DNA from 2 places in the Paenibacillus sp. G2S3 genome. Region 1 is predicted to be linked to the other one. Evidence: riboswitches for the same ligand, from Rfam matches in the RefSeq annotation. Region 1 holds a riboswitch; the other holds the start of a gene.
What was found. Region 1 has a riboswitch for cyclic di-GMP ahead of QNH28_RS03185 (transglutaminase-like domain-containing protein). Riboswitches for the same ligand answer to the same signal wherever they lie in the genome.

Region 1 (5,456 bases):
CTCGCGGCTTCGCTTCCCGTTGTACCGGCCATTGTAGTACGTGTGTAGCCCAGGTCATAAGGGGCATGATGATTTGACGTCATCCCCACCTTCCTCCGGTTTGTCACCGGCAGTCACTCTAGAGTGCCCAACATTACTTGCTGGCAACTAAAGTTAAGGGTTGCGCTCGTTGCGGGACTTAACCCAACATCTCACGACACGAGCTGACGACAACCATGCACCACCTGTCTCCTCTGTCCCGAAGGCCGCTGCTATCTCTAGCAGATTCAGAGGGATGTCAAGACCTGGTAAGGTTCTTCGCGTTGCTTCGAATTAAACCACATACTCCACTGCTTGTGCGGGTCCCCGTCAATTCCTTTGAGTTTCAGTCTTGCGACCGTACTCCCCAGGCGGAGTGCTTACTGTGTTAACTTCGGCACCAAGGGTATCGAAACCCCTAACACCTAGCACTCATCGTTTACGGCGTGGACTACCAGGGTATCTAATCCTGTTTGCTCCCCACGCTTTCGCGCCTCAGCGTCAGTTACAGCCCAGAAAGTCGCCTTCGCCACTGGTGTTCCTCCACATATCTACGCATTTCACCGCTACACGTGGAATTCCACTTTCCTCTTCTGTACTCAAGTCACCCAGTTTCCAGTGCGACCTTAGGTTGAGCCCAAGGTTTAAACACCAGACTTAAATGACCGCCTGCGCGCGCTTTACGCCCAATAATTCCGGACAACGCTTGCCCCTACGTATTACCGCGGCTGCTGGCACGTAGTTAGCCGGGGCTTTCTTCTCAGGTACCGTCACTCCGATAGCAGTTACTCTACCGGACGTTCTTCCCTGGCAACAGAGCTTTACGATCCGAAAACCTTCATCACTCACGCGGCGTTGCTCCGTCAGACTTTCGTCCATTGCGGAAGATTCCCTACTGCTGCCTCCCGTAGGAGTCTGGGCCGTGTCTCAGTCCCAGTGTGGCCGTTCACCCTCTCAGGTCGGCTACGCATCGTCGCCTTGGTGGGCCGTTACCCCACCAACTAGCTAATGCGCCGCAGGCCCATCCCTCAGTGACAGATTGCTCCGTCTTTGATTCTTCCTTCAGGAGAAAAAAGAAATTATCCGGTATTAGCTACCGTTTCCGGTAGTTATCCCAGTCTAAGGGGCAGGTTGCCTACGTGTTACTCACCCGTCCGCCGCTAAGTTACTTTGAAAGCAAGCTTTCAAAGTAACTCCGCTCGACTTGCATGTATTAGGCACGCCGCCAGCGTTCGTCCTGAGCCAGGATCAAACTCTCCAATTAGTATTGAAAAGAGCGATATGCTCATTTTGAAACATCTGACGAGAAAATTAATTCTCTAATTTTGGATTTCACTTTCGTGATTTCCTACTCACTCGTTGTTCAGTTTTCAAAGATCAAGTTCTCGTTGGCGCCGTTTAATGTCTCAGCAGCAACTCTTATAATATATCATGTTGTTCTCAGTAATGCAAGCTTTATTTTTCGAAAGCCGTTTATGTAACTCTCTCAAACATTGCCTGTACGCTGTCTAACAACGCTTAACTATAATAACCTATCTATTCATAGAAAAGCAACCCCTAATAGAAAAATAAACAACCAGCTTAATTATTAAGCTGGTTGTTTATTTAATAGAGTTATGATTCTAGCTATGCAAATTAATAGTATTTTGCTGCGGTATATTTACTAGAAGCCTTAATAAAATCCGTATCCTTCTTACTCTTCGCTGCCGAAGCATCCACCGTGGTATCAATAGTAACCCATTTTCCATCCATCAATACTTCATTCCATGCATGGTATTGCGTAACGTAGCTAGTGTTTCCCATCACCAATTTAGCAGGCACATCTACACTACGCAGCATTGCGGCAAAAAGGGAAGCATAATCATAGCAGATTCCTTTTTTAGTATTCAAAGTGTTGTTAATGTTCGGAATGTAATCAGTTGTTACGTTATTAGCAAGAGAATAGTCGTATTGTACATTAGCAACTACATAGTTATAGATTGCCTTAACTTTCTCTTCATCTGTTGTTTTGCCTTTTGTAAGCTCTTTGGCCTTAAGGATCGCTTTATCTGAAGAACTCCATTTCACATTCTGTACGGAGCCCAAATATACGGAATTCGAGTCACTCATGGTTACATCTACTACTTCGGAATATAACGCTTTGTATTTATTACCGGTTGTGTTCTCAAGAACAGAAACCTTATAAGTACCATTACCTTGTTGTAAAGGGAAGTCCTCAGCTTGTCCAGAAGCATATAAGTTATATGTATAGCTGCTGTTGTCTTTAGTGATCATGAGTTTGATTCTTTTATCTTTCGGAATATCATAGTTAATCCCAATAACACCTTGAGCCACTTTCGATGTAATCAACCAGCCCGCATCTACACTTGCGGCTTGAGCTGTGCTTACCGGAACCGCAGTAATCAGTACGAACAGCGCGACCATCATAAAATAAACCTTTTTCACGGATAAAACCCCTTTCGGTAGCTGGCTGCCATCCTTTCGGGAAGGCCCTTTAGCTTTGCGTCCCTACCTTTCGATAGGTTTGCCGTTATCGTATAAGCTCTATCTGTCCTAATTTCACTAGACAAATTAATAGAATCCATTTAAAACAAACAAAAAAAGCCTCTTCATTCGGTAACTGGCTGCCATCCTTTCGGGAAGGCCCTTTAGCTTTGCGTCCCTACCTTTCGATAGGTTTGCCGTTTATCGTGTTTAGCTTTTATAGTCTTATACTACCATATTTATCCTCTTAAACAAGAACAAAATTGCTAGATTTGCTATTATTTTATAGTTATTTCTCTGTATTTAAATTCTCTTGTCATTTCTCATCTGTTATTAGAAAAGTTTGGCATGAACAATCAAGCGATGTGTAGGATCTACTAGTGGGTCACACGTAATTAGAGTAAGAATTTTATCCTTGTTATTCCCGTCTAGAACAGACACATCACTAGGAAGTACAACAGAAATATCATAAACCTCGTAATTATAAGTCTGATCGCTAGTCTTTACCGTAATCGTATCCCCAATAACAACCTCATTCAATCTGTTAAACAATCTGCCCGCAGTTCTAGCTCTATGTGCAGCTATTGCGGCGTTCCCTATTTCTCCAATTGGAGTCGTTTCTTTCATATGGGCCGCAGCATGCTTCATATTCGCTTTAGTAGCCCCTTCTAATACAGGCAGCTTCAGATCGATCTTATCGATCTGAATTAATGCGATGACTTTGCCACCCACTTCAATTTCCGGTTCTGGCTTTTCTGTTTCTTGCGGCTGTGCTTGTGCATCTAGAGCTGATTCCTCCGCTAGTAGCTGAGTGACCTCGGCATATCTGCTCTTCAGATCAGGTGGTGGAGTACTTTCACTGGTCCTCAGTTCAGCCGATTCTAATAGCTTATCCTGCTGCCAGTCGTTATACCATTCGTTAGCTTTTGGATAGAGCATGATAAGGATCCCAGCCAGTATGAGCACATACGAGAATTTACGCATGATTTTCACCTCCGTGGATTGGTTCTACTGAACTTTAGAATACCCATTTCCGACTTCCGAAGAAGTTAATGATCACCGTCACAAACGTTACTAGTACCTTAGAGATCAACACTTGAATGCCTAGTTTGTCAGTCAACAGATGCATTAGCAACAGCGATATTCCTAGCACTACCAGGTTCAGTACGATAAACTTCAACAACTGCGTCTTATCAAAACCCTCTTTATTGCCACGATCACGATCCTTGAAGGTTACTTTTTTATTCAAAATAAAGCTGTTCGCTGTTCCTGCACTATAAGAAATCACCTGTGCTAACGCATATACCATCCCAAGTGAGTTCAGTAATGTGAAAATTACGAAATCAATGAGGGTATTTACCAGACCTACAGCATTAAATTTGAGAAACTGTATGAATGCAGTCCGAAAGTTCTTATCTGACATCTTTGTAATCCTTCCGGCGATCTACTTCTTCTTCGTTACGATATCCTATAGTCTCACTGACAATATACAACGGTCTATCCTTAGACTCGTCATAAATCCGTCCGATATACTCTCCGATTACACCTAACAGCATCAGAACAATACCGTTAAAGAGCAAATTGACCCCTACAATGGAAGCCCAGCCTGGAACCGTCCATGAGGTGAAGAAGATTCTTTGAAACAATACGAAGAATAAATAGAGAAAGCTAGAGAAGGAAAGAAAGAATCCGACATACGTAGCAATCTTAAGTGGCTTATGCGAAAAGGAAGTGATCCCATCCAGCGCAAAACGAATCATTTTCTTGAGAGGATACTTGGTTTCTCCTGCAAAACGTTCTTCCCGCTCATATTCCACCATCGTCTGCTTAAAGCCGACCCAGCTTACCAAACCTCTGACATACCGATTTTTTTCCTTAAGCCCCCGCAAGACATCACATACCTTACGATCAATAAGACGGAAATCACCTGTATCCGTAGGAATGTCTACACTTGTCATGCTGCTGAGCAACCGATAGAAGAGCTTAGCCGTTACCTTTTTGAACATCGTTTCTCCACGGCGCTTCAGACGCTTCGCATACACAACATCATAGCCCTCTTTCCACTTCTCGATCATTTGCAAAATGACCTCTGGTGGATCTTGAAGGTCAGCGTCAATAACAACGACCGCTTGACCTTCTGCATAGTCCATGCCAGCTGTAATCGCTACCTGATGTCCGAAATTACGCGAGAAGTCAATTAGCTTGACGCATTCATCCCGATCACTGATCTCCCGAATCATCTGGGCCGAACGATCACGACTTCCGTCATTTACGAAGACTAGCTCATAAGTATCGCCGCATTCGTCCATTACTTTTTTCAAACGTTCATAAGTAACGCTAATTACTTGCTCCTCATTGAACATGGGTACAATTACACTATATCTGGCTTTCACCTTTATTCCTCCTAAAAGCTTTATGGAGCGTTACATCTTAATATTCTTCATAATAACGCTGTGAGCATAAACTTATTGTTATAGATACTTTTTAATAAATCTAGAAAACCCAAGAAGGGAACCAACGTAGCATGTTCTTCACATAATCTCCGCTAACCTGCATCCCTGATAGGACTGGGTAGAACGCGATAAACAGCAGTAAAGCAACAGCCACATAGACATAACGAACGTAACGAGCTTCAGGATATTTACTATCTAGTAACTTCATTATATATACAATACCAAGAATCATAAAAGGTACCATAGCAAAATAATGGTAGATAAAGGTTTCCCTTGGGACAAGCATCCACGGAACATACTGTGAGAAAAAGGCGATCCAGATCATATACAGGTTCTTATCTTTGCGTTTCAGCGTAATCCACAGCGTTGCCAGCATTGCAAAAATACCAGTCCACCAAATAAGCGGATTCCCCATAGTCACAATACTGCTGACCTGACCTGCCGGTAATCCTTCACTGCCACTGAAGAACCAAACAGGTCTCTTCATAAACGGCCATTGCC
Region 2 (5,456 bases), 390 kb from region 1:
TGCTTCAAATGCATTTTTGGCCACGAAGATTTCCTTTATTAACGAGATCGCCAATATTTGCGAAAAAGTGGGAGCTGATGTAACTGAGGTAGCCGAAGGAATGGGTATGGACCAAAGAATTGGGTCATCCTTCCTGCAGGCTGGCATCGGTTATGGAGGCTCCTGTTTCCCGAAAGACACTAATGCGCTCATTCAAATTGCAGGCAACGTCGATTACGAATTCAAATTATTGAAATCTGTAGTCGAAGTGAACAAGGGACAACGGTTTATGATCATCTCCAAGCTGCATGAATCACTTGGCAGCCTGCGTGGTTCGACGATAGGGATATGGGGGCTTGCTTTCAAGCCTAATACTGATGATGTCCGCGAAGCTCCAGCCAGAGAGATTGTTGAGGCGCTGGTGGCTGAGGGGGCAACAGTCAAACTATATGATCCAATTGCAGCTACAAATTTCAGGCAGCAATACGATCATTCGCAGCTTCGCTGGTGCAATCTGCCAGAGGAAGCGGCTGAGGGCAGCGACGCCGTATGCCTCCTGACGGATTGGAGCCTACTTAAGGAGATTGATCTGCATCAGCTGGCGAAAAGCATGCGTAATGGGGTATTGATCGATGGACGCAACGTGTATTCCAAGGAGCAAATCGAGGGTACCGGCCTCGTTTATCATTCTGTCGGCCGCCCGCAGATGGGTGGATTGAGTGGTTATTCTGCTAGTGTGGCTGGAGCGGTTTAATCATTTCTGTTAAGTGTCAGTCGCAACTCCGGTGAATGTTTGGACTTCCAGCCGCTGTTGTTTCCAGATTTCTTGATTTATACCGCTTAATAGCGGATGAAATCCGGAAAAGCTTATGCTTACGAAGTGAGCTTTCCTACGGAAAGCTTTTAGGCGGACGCTATCGCTCCTACAGTTCCAAAATTCCCCTCCGTCACTCCGTTCCCTTATCATAAGTTTTAAGCAATTTATAAAGTTAGAGTACTCTGATTGTTTATCGCAGTAGCAGATAACCTTGTTGTTGTAGTAGTACTTGCGTTGGCTGCTGCCTCCATAGGAGCAGAAGCAAATCTTTAGAAAAACGTGCTGCCTTCCGGCTGGTACAGCCCGGTGCAGTACGGTTCAAGCATTTAGAGGAAGTTGGTTAGGTAAAGAACGGAAAGGGAATTTGGAACTGTAGAAACGGAGTGTTCGCCTTTATCCTCGGATTTCTACCGCGAGAAGCGGTTCAATCAGGAAATCTGAGGATAACAGCGATCGGAAGTCCAAAATCCCTTGGAGTGGTTTCTACCTAACAAATTTTTTTAATGCATCCGCTCGAATTAAGGCTAAGCGGAAGCTATACGTTTTGATAACAATTTAATTATGCTCGATTTCCATAAATTGAGGAGGGTTCATCTATGAAAATGGTACTTCTATCAGGCGGTTCAGGTAAACGGTTATGGCCGTTGTCCAACGACTCACGTTCAAAGCAATTTCTAAAGGTACTTGAAAGCCCTCAAGGTGAACCAGAATCCATGGTACAACGTGTCTGGAGACAGCTGGAGGAAGCGGGGATGGCAGAATCATCTTATCTGGCCACCGGCCGCGGCCAAGTAGAAATGATACAAAGCCAACTGGGAAGTCATGTGCCGATTATCGTTGAACCGGAGCGTCGGGATACTTTTCCGGCTATCGCCTTAACAGCTACCTATCTTTATTCAGTGGCAGGTGTTTCTCCAGCGGAGACGGTAGCAATATTGCCTGTTGACCCTTATGTAGAAGCATCCTTTTTTGATACCATAGCTATGCTTGAGGGGACCATGCTGGAAAGTGGAGCAAATCTGGCACTAATGGGTGTTGTTCCTGAACATGCCTCAGAGAAATACGGATATATTATTCCTACCACCGATGAGGCGGGGGGAAATGGTTTTATGAAGGTGAGTCACTTTCAAGAGAAACCAGACCGTATACAAGCAGAACAGCTCATCGAGCAAAATGCATTGTGGAATTGTGGAGTGTTTGCCTTCCGCTTAGGGTACTTGTTAGATATTTTGCAGCGTAAAGGGTTGCCTTTAGGATATGAAGAATTGCAGAAGCAGTATAAGCTATTGTCTTCCATCAGCTTTGATTATGAAGTGGTGGAGAAAGAAGAACATATTGTAGTACAGCCGTATGATGGATTCTGGAAGGATCTTGGAACGTGGAATACGCTGACAGAGGAAATGAGCAGCAAGCATGTAGGAAAAGGTTTTGTAACGGCGGATTCTGAGGGGACTTGCTTGATTAATGAGCTGGATATTCCGATTACGGTAATTGGTGCGAAGGATCTGATCATTGCGGCTAGCCCGGATGGGATTCTAGTTACCCATAAAGCTGAGAGCCCACGGATTAAAGAAGTGCTGAAGACCTTTGAACAAAGACCGATGTACGAGGAACGCCGCTGGGGCCATTACAAAGTTATTGATTATGTGAAATATGATGAAGGCAATGAAGTGCTGACCAAACGGATTTTTATATCCGAGGGGAATAATATCAGCTATCAATTACATCGCAAGCGTAGTGAAATTTGGACAATCGTTAGCGGCGAAGCAAGTATTGTGCTGAATGAGAAAAAACATAATGTGAAGGCTGGGGACGTGGTACGTATACCGGAAGGAACGAAGCACGCGATCCTTGCTTTGACGGATGTTGAGTTTATAGAGGTACAGACGGGGTCTGAATTAGTAGAAGAAGATAACATACGTATTACTTTAGACTGGAATGATATAGAACTACAACAATTCATTTCATAGGTCTAACCTATCTATTTAACCAATTCAAAATTTCTTGAAACAGGTAAATTGACTCAATTATCAAAAAAAGTCATAAAAACACTAAATATATCATTAATTGTCGTCGATACTTACGGTAAGAGAGATTATTTCTCTTAAATTGAAAAGGCAAACCTATCGAAAGGTAGGGACGCAAAGCTATAGGGCCTTCGAAAGAGTGGCAGCCTGGCTACCGAAAGGGAGATTATTTTGAAAGCTTACCGTACGTATCGATTATTTGGCGCATTTCTGTCACTCGTCTTGTTTCTGACTGCACTTCCGCTTACTGTTGGAATTTCGCCGTCTGTTGTCATAGCTGCTTCAAATTCTGGAGCACCAGTTACCCCAGGAGCCTCACCTGAAGCCGTAAAGCTGCTTAACTATTTTTACTCGATCTCAGGAAAAGGTATTATTGCTGGTCAACATGACTATTTAGAAAGTCCAGATGAAATTAACAATATGCTGAAGGGAACTAGCGGACAAAATGCCGCTCTTCACGGTTATGAACTGGGCGCGATCAGCGGTCAGTCAGAAGGAACCATGGCCTGGCAACGTCAAAATGTGGTGAACAGCGCCATCAACTGGAATAAAGCGGGCGGAATCGTAGCTATGACTTTTCATGCTAACCTGCCGGGCACCTCTTATGACTGGGATAATGTAAAAAAAACGCTTAGTCAAGGTGAGTTCGATAGTTACGTTACACCGGGTACCAAGCAATATAACAGTCTGATCGCTGAACTTGATAAGGTGGCAGTCTCCCTAAAAAGCTTGCGTGATGCCAACGTTCCGGTGCTTTGGAGACCCTATCATGAAATGAACGGGAACTGGTTCTGGTGGGGGAAGAAAAATAACTTTTCTAAACTTTGGAATATTATTTATGACCGTTTTGTTAACGTTCATAAATTAAATAATTTATTATGGGTATGGAGTCCGAATGCTCCCAATGTTTGGTCAGATCCTTATGCGTTGACTTATCCAGGAGCGGATAAAGTAGATATTCTGGCAGCAGATATATACGAAAATGATTATCAGCAAAAATACTATGACAGTTTGTTGAGTCTAGCCGCAGGCAAACCGATTGCGATCGGGGAGAATGGTGAAATGCCTAATCTGGAGAAGCTTCAGCAATCACAAAGTAAATGGACGTATATGATGAGCTGGGGAAAAATGCTTTACGAGAATAACAGTGCAGATACAATCAAAACATTTATGAATAGCAACTATACCCTAACTAGAGATAAATTAAATACTAGTCTGGTACCGACACCTAGCGCTGCACCAGCGCCGGCACCTCCCGAAGAAGAGGGTGAGGCAGCAATTCCTCTTGCGAAGGGGCTTACAGGAGAATATTACAACAACATACAGCTATCGGGAGCAGCAGCTCTTACTAGAACTGATGCAATGATCGATTTCAATTGGCGGCAAGGCTCGCCGGATGCCGCCCTCGGGATTGATCGTTTCTCCATACGTTGGAGCGGTAAAATTAAGCCATTATATGATGAGCAATATACATTTTACACTACCTCAGATGATGGCATCCGTGTGTGGGTGAATGGGCAATCCGTGATTGATAGTTGGACTAAGCAAAGTGGTACTGAGCGTAAGGGTAATATAACGCTGAAGGCTGGTCAGCTATACGATATTAAGGTGGAGTATTACGAAAATGAAGGTGATGCGAGAGTCCGCTTGATGTGGGAAAGTGCTAGTCAAGCTAAAGAGACAGTTCCAGCAAGTGCACTTTATCTTCCGGATGTCTCCTGATTGATGAAAATTAAAGGTCGATCCTTAGTGGCTCTGCGTTATTGCAGAGCTACTAAGCTATAGTCCTCATTAGGTCAGAAGACGATTGTCCGATAACAGGTATGTTTATTTAGCACCTGTGGAGGCAGTACAGCTACCGAAAGGAGGATTTATTTGCGTAAATATTATAAGCAAAACAGATTGTTGTTTACTATATTACCGGTGTTTATTATTTTTTCCTTGCTGCCTTGGGGAGAGGTTAAGAGTCTTCCGAAGGCTATGAGTGTTTCTTCCTCTCTTCCTCCGGCTATACCAAGCAATCCATCAGCTTCCGAAGAAGCCAAGCAGCTGCTGAGTAATTTGGTGAATCTACGTGGTAAAGGAATCCTGTCTGGCCAGCATGATTATCTAGAAAGTCCAGATGAACTGGTTCATAAGCTGAAGAATACATCGGGACAAAATGCCGTTCTACATGGTTATGAATTGGGTGCAATTAATAATCAACCCGAAGGGACGATCGCAGAACAGCGACAAGCTGTTATAGACAGTGCAATTGAGTGGCATCAAGAGGGTGGCATAGTAGCCATGACCTTCCATCAGAGTTTGCCGGGGACTTCTCCGGAATGGTCCAATGTAAACAGAAGTCTCAGTCAAGAGAAGTTTAATGCTTATGTTACGCCTGGGACGGCTCAGTATAAGAGTCTAATCTCTGATCTAGACGAGATCGCTGGCTATTTGGGACAGCTGCGTGATGCCGGAGTTCCAGTCTTATGGCGACCTTACCATGAAATGAACGGCGGTTGGTTTTGGTGGGGAAAAAAGGACAATTTTTCATCGCTTTGGAATATTGTCTATGATCGTTTTGTAAACACACATCAACTGAATAATCTACTGTGGGTATGGAATCCGAATGCGCCGAATGAATGGGCAGA

Region 2: another riboswitch for cyclic di-GMP. It lies ahead of QNH28_RS04825 (glycosyl hydrolase); the one in region 1 lies ahead of QNH28_RS03185 (transglutaminase-like domain-containing protein).

The regions. Positions count from the first base shown of each region.
Region 1 is NZ_CP126095.1:705,132-710,587, reverse strand. Features, by position in the region: rRNA gene QNH28_RS03190 (16S ribosomal RNA) at 1-1,282, opposite strand, end outside; gene QNH28_RS03185 (transglutaminase-like domain-containing protein) at 1,654-2,463, opposite strand; cyclic di-GMP riboswitch class I at 2,477-2,557, opposite strand; cyclic di-GMP riboswitch class I at 2,631-2,711, opposite strand; gene QNH28_RS03180 (class D sortase) at 2,836-3,486, opposite strand; gene QNH28_RS03175 (GtrA family protein) at 3,521-3,925, opposite strand; gene QNH28_RS03170 (glycosyltransferase family 2 protein) at 3,915-4,895, opposite strand; gene QNH28_RS03165 (phospholipid carrier-dependent glycosyltransferase) at 4,996-5,456, opposite strand, start outside.
Region 2 is NZ_CP126095.1:1,099,088-1,104,543, forward strand. Features, by position in the region: gene QNH28_RS04815 (UDP-glucose dehydrogenase family protein) at 1-733, shown strand, start outside; gene QNH28_RS04820 (sugar phosphate nucleotidyltransferase) at 1,393-2,766, shown strand; cyclic di-GMP riboswitch class I at 2,903-2,982, shown strand; gene QNH28_RS04825 (glycosyl hydrolase) at 2,995-4,545, shown strand; gene QNH28_RS04830 (glycosyl hydrolase) at 4,699-5,456, shown strand, end outside.